DNA from 2 places in the Gottfriedia acidiceleris genome. Region 2 is predicted to be linked to the other one. Evidence: riboswitches for the same ligand, from Rfam matches in the RefSeq annotation. Region 2 holds a riboswitch; the other holds the start of a gene.
What was found. A riboswitch is a leader RNA that binds a small molecule or an ion and turns the genes downstream of it on or off. The one in region 2 is predicted to bind S-adenosylmethionine.
Positions count from the first base shown of each region.

Region 1: linked by a shared signal. The riboswitch ahead of metK (methionine adenosyltransferase) and the one ahead of MY490_RS13400 (2,3-diketo-5-methylthiopentyl-1-phosphate enolase) in region 2 are both predicted to bind S-adenosylmethionine.

Region 1 covers NZ_CP096034.1:765,063-769,207, forward strand. The annotation lists gene MY490_RS03625 (carboxymuconolactone decarboxylase family protein) at 1-3, shown strand, start outside; gene pckA (phosphoenolpyruvate carboxykinase (ATP)) at 465-2,051, opposite strand; SAM riboswitch class I at 2,362-2,475, shown strand; gene metK (methionine adenosyltransferase) at 2,685-3,881, shown strand; gene MY490_RS03640 (NAD(P)-dependent alcohol dehydrogenase) at 4,029-4,145, shown strand, end outside.
Region 2 covers NZ_CP096034.1:2,821,857-2,826,001, forward strand. The annotation lists gene MY490_RS13390 (carbon-nitrogen family hydrolase) at 52-834, opposite strand; gene MY490_RS13395 (pyridoxal phosphate-dependent aminotransferase) at 978-2,165, shown strand; SAM riboswitch class I at 2,223-2,326, shown strand; gene MY490_RS13400 (2,3-diketo-5-methylthiopentyl-1-phosphate enolase) at 2,390-3,610, shown strand; gene MY490_RS13405 (2-hydroxy-3-keto-5-methylthiopentenyl-1-phosphate phosphatase) at 3,617-4,145, shown strand, end outside.

The DNA.
Region 1 (4,145 bases), 2.1 Mb from region 2:
TAAGAACCTAATAAAATTAAAAAAATAAAAAATGAGCCGAAGATTGGCTCATTTTTTTAATATAATTTTTTCATCTATTGTCATATTTGAAGTAGCTATAGTACTAAAGAGATTAAAAACTGCTCTTCCATTAATGATTTCAAATACTTGATTATGATTTATTTCTTCAATATCGATACAAATATTGATTGGCTTTTTTAGGAAGTTTTATTTCTATTCGACCATTTTTTATATCGTTTTTATAATGTTCTGGTACTGAAACGACCAAATCATATTCATCTCCATAAAGTAATTGATTGTCAGAATTTTTTATCTCAAATTATCTTTTGGATAAAGATTCAATATACGGCTCATTTTCTTTAAAAGATAGTGAATCTTGCTTATCTAAATTTTAAAAATAAAAAGGGGCTGCCAAAAGTCATAAATCTCGACTTTGGACAGCCCTTACATTTTACTTTATTAGATTATTTTAAAGGTCCACCAAGTTCAGCTAATTGAGCATCAAAGCCTTCAAATTTTTTGAAGTTTTCTTTGAATTTAGTTACTAATTCAAGAGCTTTTTGATCATAAGATGATTTGTCTTCCCAAGTTGTTGAAGGAACTAATACGCTATCAGGTACACCAGGTACATGAGTTGGAATTGCTAAACCGAAAAACTCATCTTGTGTAGTCTCAATATTGTTTAAATCACCTTCAAGTGCAGCATGAACCATTGCTCTTGTGTAAGAAAGATTCATACGTTTACCAACGCCGTATTCTCCACCAGTCCAACCAGTGTTTACTAAGAATACATTTACATTATGTTTTTCAATTTTTTCACCAAGCATTTTTGCATATTCTACAGCTGGAAGCGGTAAGAATGGTGATCCGAAACATGTTGAGAATGTTACTTGTGGAGAAGTAACACCACGTTCAGTACCTGCTAATTTACTAGTAAATCCACTTAAGAAGTGGTACATAGCTTGCTCTTTTGTTAATTTACTGATTGGAGGTAATACTCCAAATGCATCAGCAGTTAAAAAGATAATTGCATGCGGATGTCCAGCAACGCTTGGCTCAATGATATTTTGAATTGCTTGCATTGGGTATGCAGCACGAGTATTTTCTGTTAAAGTTGTATCATCATAGTCAGCTAAACGGCTATCAGATTTAACAACTACATTTTCTAAAACTGTACCAAATTTAATTGCAGAGAAAATTTGAGGCTCTTTTTCAAATGTTAAATTGATACATTTAGCATAGCATCCGCCTTCAATATTGAACACACCATTATCTGACCAACCGTGCTCGTCATCACCGATTAGCTTACGGTCTGCATCTGCAGATAATGTAGTTTTACCAGTACCTGAAAGTCCAAAGAATAATGCTACATCGCCTTCGCTACCAACGTTAGCAGAACAGTGCATTGGTAAAACATTATTTTGTGGTAATAGGAAATTCATGATTGAGAAAATGGATTTTTTCATTTCTCCAGCATATTCCGTACCACCAATTAAGATAATTTTCTTTTCAAATGATACAATAACAAATGCCTCTGAATTTGTTCCATCAACTACAGGGTCTGCTTTAAATGTCGGAGCTGAAACAATTGTAAACTCTGCTTCATGAGTTTGAAGCTCTTGCTCAGTTGGGCGAATAAATAATTGATGAGCAAATAAGTTGTGCCATGCAAATTCGTTAATTACTTGGATAGGTAAACGATACTCCGTATCAGCACCAGCAAATCCTTTAAATAAGAATAATTCGTTACGATCTTTTAAGTAGTTAAGTACTTTGCTATATAATTTTTCGAATACGTCAGCAGAGATTGGTTGATTTACTGAACCCCAATCGATTAAACTTTCAACAGATGCCTCTTTAACAATAAATTTATCTTTAGGTGAACGTCCAGTATATTTGCCTGTTGAAACGCTAACTGCTCCTGTTGACGTTAAAATTCCTTCTTGTCTTGTTAGGACTTTTTCAACTAACTCAGAAACGCTTAGTTGGTTATACACTTGATTACTAGTAAGTAATTCGTTTAATTCAAAGTTTACATCAACTGTCTTCATATACTAATACCATCCTTTAAATATAATTTGTCTGCCATGTAGGTATCTCGATAAATAGTATAACACATTTATTTTAATAGTGTATACTATTAGTTGGCAAAATGTGTTATGAATTTGATTAAAAAATAAATTTGAGTAAAATTTACTTATTAAATGAAGTAAGTTATTTAAATGTAAGTAATAATTAGTAATTTCCAATTAAATAGAAATGAATGTAGAGATAAAGCTATTGTAGAATTATGTCTAAGTTGTGATGAAAATTGTTGACAAGAAAGTGAAATTTTAATATGATACTTTTCATACGGATACTCTCTTATCCCGAGTAGGTGGAGGGATACAGGCCCTACGAAGCCCAGCAACCTCACTTTTAGTGAAAGGTGCTGAACCTGATGCAAGACTTTTTTTATGTCTTGGACGATAAGAGCGAAAGGCAAATAACCAAGAACCCTTTCCTCATGTAATAGTTGATAAGAGGAAGGCTTTTTTTTTGCTCAAAACTTAAATACAGTGGCAATTTCGTAATTTACACTGAGTTATCTTTATCTTAAATGGGAAACATAGGAATAGGAACAAACTTTTTATTCTTATGTTGAGAAAAAAGAGATCCGTCAATTCAATTTAGGAGGGGACTCAATGTCACAACGTCGTTTATTTACTTCAGAATCAGTTACAGAAGGTCATCCAGATAAAATCTGTGACCAAATCTCAGATTCAATTCTTGATGCAATTTTAGCAAATGATCCGAATGCTCGTGTAGCAGCGGAAACTTCAGTTACAACAGGTTTAGTACTTGTTGCAGGTGAAATTACAACTTCTACTTATGTAGATATACCAAAAATCGTTCGCGAAACAATCCGTGAAATCGGTTATGACCGTGCAAAATACGGATTCGATGCAGATACATGTGCAGTTTTAACTTCTATCGATGAGCAATCAGCAGATATCGCTCTAGGTGTAGATCAAGCGTTAGAAGCTCGTGAAGGTAGCATGACAGATGAAGAAATTGAAGCAATCGGTGCAGGAGACCAAGGTTTAATGTTCGGTTTTGCTGTTAATGAAACACCTGAATTAATGCCACTTCCAATTTCGTTATCTCACAAAATTGCTCGCCGTTTAACTGAAGTTAGAAAAAATGAAACAGTTTCTTACTTACGTCCAGACGGTAAAACTCAAGTAACAGTTGAGTATGATGAAAACAATAAACCAGTTCGTATTGATGCAATTGTTATATCAACACAACATGGTCCAGAAGCTACTCAAGCTCAAATTGAAAATGATATGAAAGAACTTGTAATTAAACCAGTTGTACCAGCTGAGTTAATTGATGAAAACACAAAATTCTTTATCAACCCAACAGGTCGTTTCGTAATTGGTGGACCTCAAGGGGATGCTGGTTTAACAGGTCGTAAAATTATTGTTGATACTTACGGTGGATATGCTCGTCACGGTGGTGGCGCATTCTCTGGTAAAGATGCAACTAAAGTTGACCGTTCTGCTGCTTACGCTGCACGTTACGTTGCGAAAAACATTGTAGCTGCTGGCTTAGCTGATAAAGCTGAAGTTCAATTAGCATATGCAATTGGTGTAGCTAAACCAGTTTCAATCGCTATTGATACTTTTGGTACAGGTAAAGTTTCAGAAGAAAAATTAGTTGAAGTAATTCGCAACAACTTTGACCTACGTCCAGCTGGAATTATTAAAATGCTTGACCTACGTCGTCCAATTTACAAACAAACTGCTGCTTATGGTCACTTTGGCCGTACAGATATCGATCTTCCTTGGGAGCGTACTGATAAAGCAGAAGTTTTAAAAACTGAAGCAGGTCTATAATAAAATGATTAAGGCTGAATATGGCATATGCTATATTCAGTCTTTTTTTTAGTTAGAATCACACTGTTTTATTCTACATATAGGTATACTTAAAAATATTTTTCATAGGTTTAAATGACTAAATTAAAGTTTGTAATGGAGGAACCTATGAAGGCGATTATATGTACAAAATATGGTCCACCAGAAGTTCTTCAATTAACAGAAGTTGAAAAACCAAAAATAAAAGATGATGAGGTATTAATTAAAATACATGCAACAACTGTA
Region 2 (4,145 bases):
ATTTTATAATCGTATTTTAGTTTATCGTTTTTTAATTTGTCAATTACTTTTTTAAAACTTTTTGTAAATTTCTTCTTTTCTGTCTTCAAAAATAGGAATTGTACCACGTATTTCATCGACTTTTTTCGGATCAATTTCGCCAAAAACGATTTCTTCATTCGTGCTACCTTTAGTAACTAATTCTCCCCAAGGGTCAATGATCATTGATCCTCCACCAAATGTATTTGCTAAATCTTTTCCTACTCGATTACAAGCAACAACATAACACTGATTTTCGATTGCTCTTGCTTTTAATAAGATTTCCCAATGGTTCATTCTTTGAATTGGCCATTCGGCAACGAAAAATAAAACTTTTGCACCTTTTTGGGAATGAGCTCCAATCCATTCCGGAAAACGCAAATCATAGCAAACAAAACCTGCAGCCGTTAATCCATCAATTTCAAAAAGGCCATCTGTTTCACCTGATTGTAGATAATGATGCTCGTTCATTAACTGGAACAAATGAACTTTATCATAAGTTTTTACTAATTCGCCAGTACAGCTAATAACAAATAACGTATTCGTAACACCATTTTCCCTTGCAATTGGGAACGAACCAGCAATCAATATTACGTTATTTAATTTTGCGATGGACTGAAGTTCAGAAATAACAGCTTCTTGTTCTCCTGTGTGCAAACCAATTTCTTCCAAACAATAGCCTGTTGTCCATAATTCTGGTAATACTATTATACGGACATTTTCTTTAACAGCTTCGTTTATTTGAGTTTTCATTTTTTCTAAATTAGCTTTTGATTTACCTAAAATAACGTCAGATTGAATACACGCAATTTTAATCACAATTTATTCACCCTATTCTAAATTTTATAGACATTTTTAAATCGAGCATATATGATGGTGAAAGTTATTGCAACAGTCGTTCATGAAAATCATTCGATTAAGAAACGATCTATTCAAATTAATTTTATTATATTTTTGGAGTGATTAACTTGAATCATAGTAAACTATTAAACAATTTACCAAAACAATTTTTTGCTTCACTAGTCCAAAAAGTGAATCAGTCAATAGGTAATGGTCATGATGTCATTAATCTTGGTCAAGGAAATCCAGATCAACCTACACCAGACCATATTATAAAAGCATTGCAAAAGTCTGTTGAGAACCCATTAACTCATCGTTATTCTCCGTTTAGAGGAATGAGCTCTTTAAAAAATGCTGTTGTAGAATTTTATAAACGAGAGTATGATGTTGATTTAGACCCAGATGAAGAAGTAGCCATATTATTCGGTGGAAAAGCTGGATTAGTTGAGCTACCACTTTGTTTATGTGACGAAGGAGATACAATTTTAGTTCCAGACCCAGGCTATCCAGACTATTTATCTGGTATATCTCTTTCAAAAACAGTTCCATACATGCTTCCATTACTTGAAGAAAATCAATTTTTACCAGATTATAAATTAATTCCTCAGGATGTTTTGGAAGCTAGTAAAATATTATTTATTAATTATCCAAATAATCCCACAGGAGCTATAGCAACAGAAGAATTTTTTAAAGAAACTGTTGAGCTAGCAAAAAATAATCAAATTACCGTTTGTCATGATTTTGCTTACGGTGCATTTGGTTTTGACGGCAAAAAACCTTTAAGTTATCTTCAAACGCCAGGAGCAAAGGAATCCGGGATTGAAATTTATACCCTTTCTAAAACTTATAATATGGCTGGCTGGAGAATCGGTTTTGCAGTTGGAAATAAAGAGGTTATTTCAGCAATTAATCTATTACAGGATCATCTTTATGTTAGCATCTTCCCTGCTGTTCAAGAAGCTGCCACTGCTGCGCTAACTGAATCTCAAGAAAGTGTAAAACAACTATTGGAACTATATGAAGAGCGTAGAAATGTATTTATTAGCGGTTGTCACGAAATTGGATGGGAAGTAACTGCACCAGCAGGTTCATTTTTTGCATGGTTAAAAATCCCATCAGGCTTTACCTCACAGGAATTTGCTGATCTATTACTTGAAAAGGCTCACATTGCAGTCGCTCCTGGAAATGGATTTGGAGAATATGGTGAAGGCTATGTAAGAGTTGGCCTACTTTCTGATACTGACAGATTGAAAGAAGCAGTTACTAGATTAAAAGAGATAGAAATATTTTCAAAATTTAATGTTTGACAATTGTGATTGTTCATGAAATAATGCGATTAGATTAAAAATTCAAAATTAAATATTACTTTATTCAGAGTAGGTGGAGGGACCGAGCCCGATGAAACCCGGCAACCGGCTAGTTAACTAGTACGGTGCTAATTCTCGCAGCATTTGCTGGCAGATAAGGTGTAGGTAAACCTCTCCTTAGTGGAGAGGTTTTTTGTTTGATTAAAATTTTTGGAGGTTTTGAAATGAGTGGAGTAATAGCAACTTACCAAGTTTATGATAAAAATCATCAGTTAGAAAAAAAGGCAGAGTCAATCGCGTTAGGTTTAACGATTGGTTCGTGGACAAATTTACCTCAAAATGATCAAATTCAATTACAAAAGCATAAAGGCAAAGTTCTTTCAGTTCGTGAAATAGAATGCGAAGAAAATATCGTTAACTTTTTAGGCTATAAACCGACAAAAGGGATTATTGAAATCTATTATCCTAGCTTAAATTTTTCAGCTGATCTACCAGCAATTTTAACAACAGTTTTCGGTAAGCTATCCCTTGATGGTGAAATTAAACTAATTGATTTAAATTTTACGGATGACATTTTAGCTCTTTTTCCGGGTCCAAAATTTGGTATTAAAGGTATTCGAGAGAAATTGGATGTATATGATCGACCTTTATTAATGAGCATTTTCAAATCAATTATCGGCAGAGATATTCAATACATTTCCGAAGAATTAAAAAAGCAAGCTTTAGGTGGCGTTGATTTAATTAAAGATGACGAGATTCTTTTTGACACAATTACATCTATTACGGATCGTGTCACTCACGGAAAAAATATTTTGAACCAAGTTTATGAAAAAACAGGACACAAAACATTATACGCGGTAAATTTAACGGGCCGTACATATGAGTTAAAAGAAAAAGCATTACGTGCTGCTGAAGCTGGTGCTGATGTATTTTTATTAAATGTATTCTCGTATGGAATTGATGTCCTGCAAGGATTGGTAGAAGATCCATCAATTAATATACCAATTATGGCTCATCCTGCTGTGTCGGGTGCGTTTAGTTCCTCTCCAATTTATGGTATTGACGCAGGATTATTACTTGGTAAACTTTTACGAATTGCGGGTGCAGATTTTAGTCTTTTCCCTTCACCATATGGATCAGTTGCATTAAAAAAAGAGACAGCTTTAAAAATCGCTGAAAATTTAACAGTATCAAATGGATTAAAAGAGACATTCCCAGTCCCTTCTGCTGGAATTCACCCAGGACTAGTGCCTCAATTAATTCAAGATTTTGGAATTGAGCAAGTTATCAACGCTGGCGGTGGTGTTCATGGTCATCCGGATGGACCAATCGGTGGAGGTAATGCATTTAGAGAAGCAATTTCAGCAACATTATCTGGAGTTGAGCTAAAAGACTATGCACTTCCAAATACATCACTACAAAAAGCATTACAACTTTGGGGGTAAACAACAATGGCAATAAAGATTTTTTGTGATTTTGATGGAACAATTACGGTGGGAGACAATATCGTTAATTTAATTAAAGAATTTGCTCCACCTTCAGTAAGTGAATTAACAAGTGAAGTATTAAATGGCAATATCTCGATTCGAGAAGGCGTAGAGAAAATGTTTGCTACGATTCCTTCAACTAAAAAACAAGAAATGACTGATTTTGTAATCGATCGTACTGTCATTCGAGATGGTTTTAGGGATTTTATTCAATTTGTAAGCGTTCAGCAATACGAGTTAAAAGTTGTAAGTGGCGGACTAGATTTTTTTGTTCATCCAATATTAGCGGATTACCTTTCACCCTCGGATATTTTATGTAATCGTACCGACTTTACAGGCCAAACTGTAAAAATTCATTGGGACCACTCTTGTGATCAAAACTGTACGAATGATTGTGGAATGTGCAAACCATCTGTTAAGAGAAAATTTAGTGAAGCAAATGATTTTATCATTGTCATTGGCGATTCAATTACTGACTTACAAATTGCAAAAG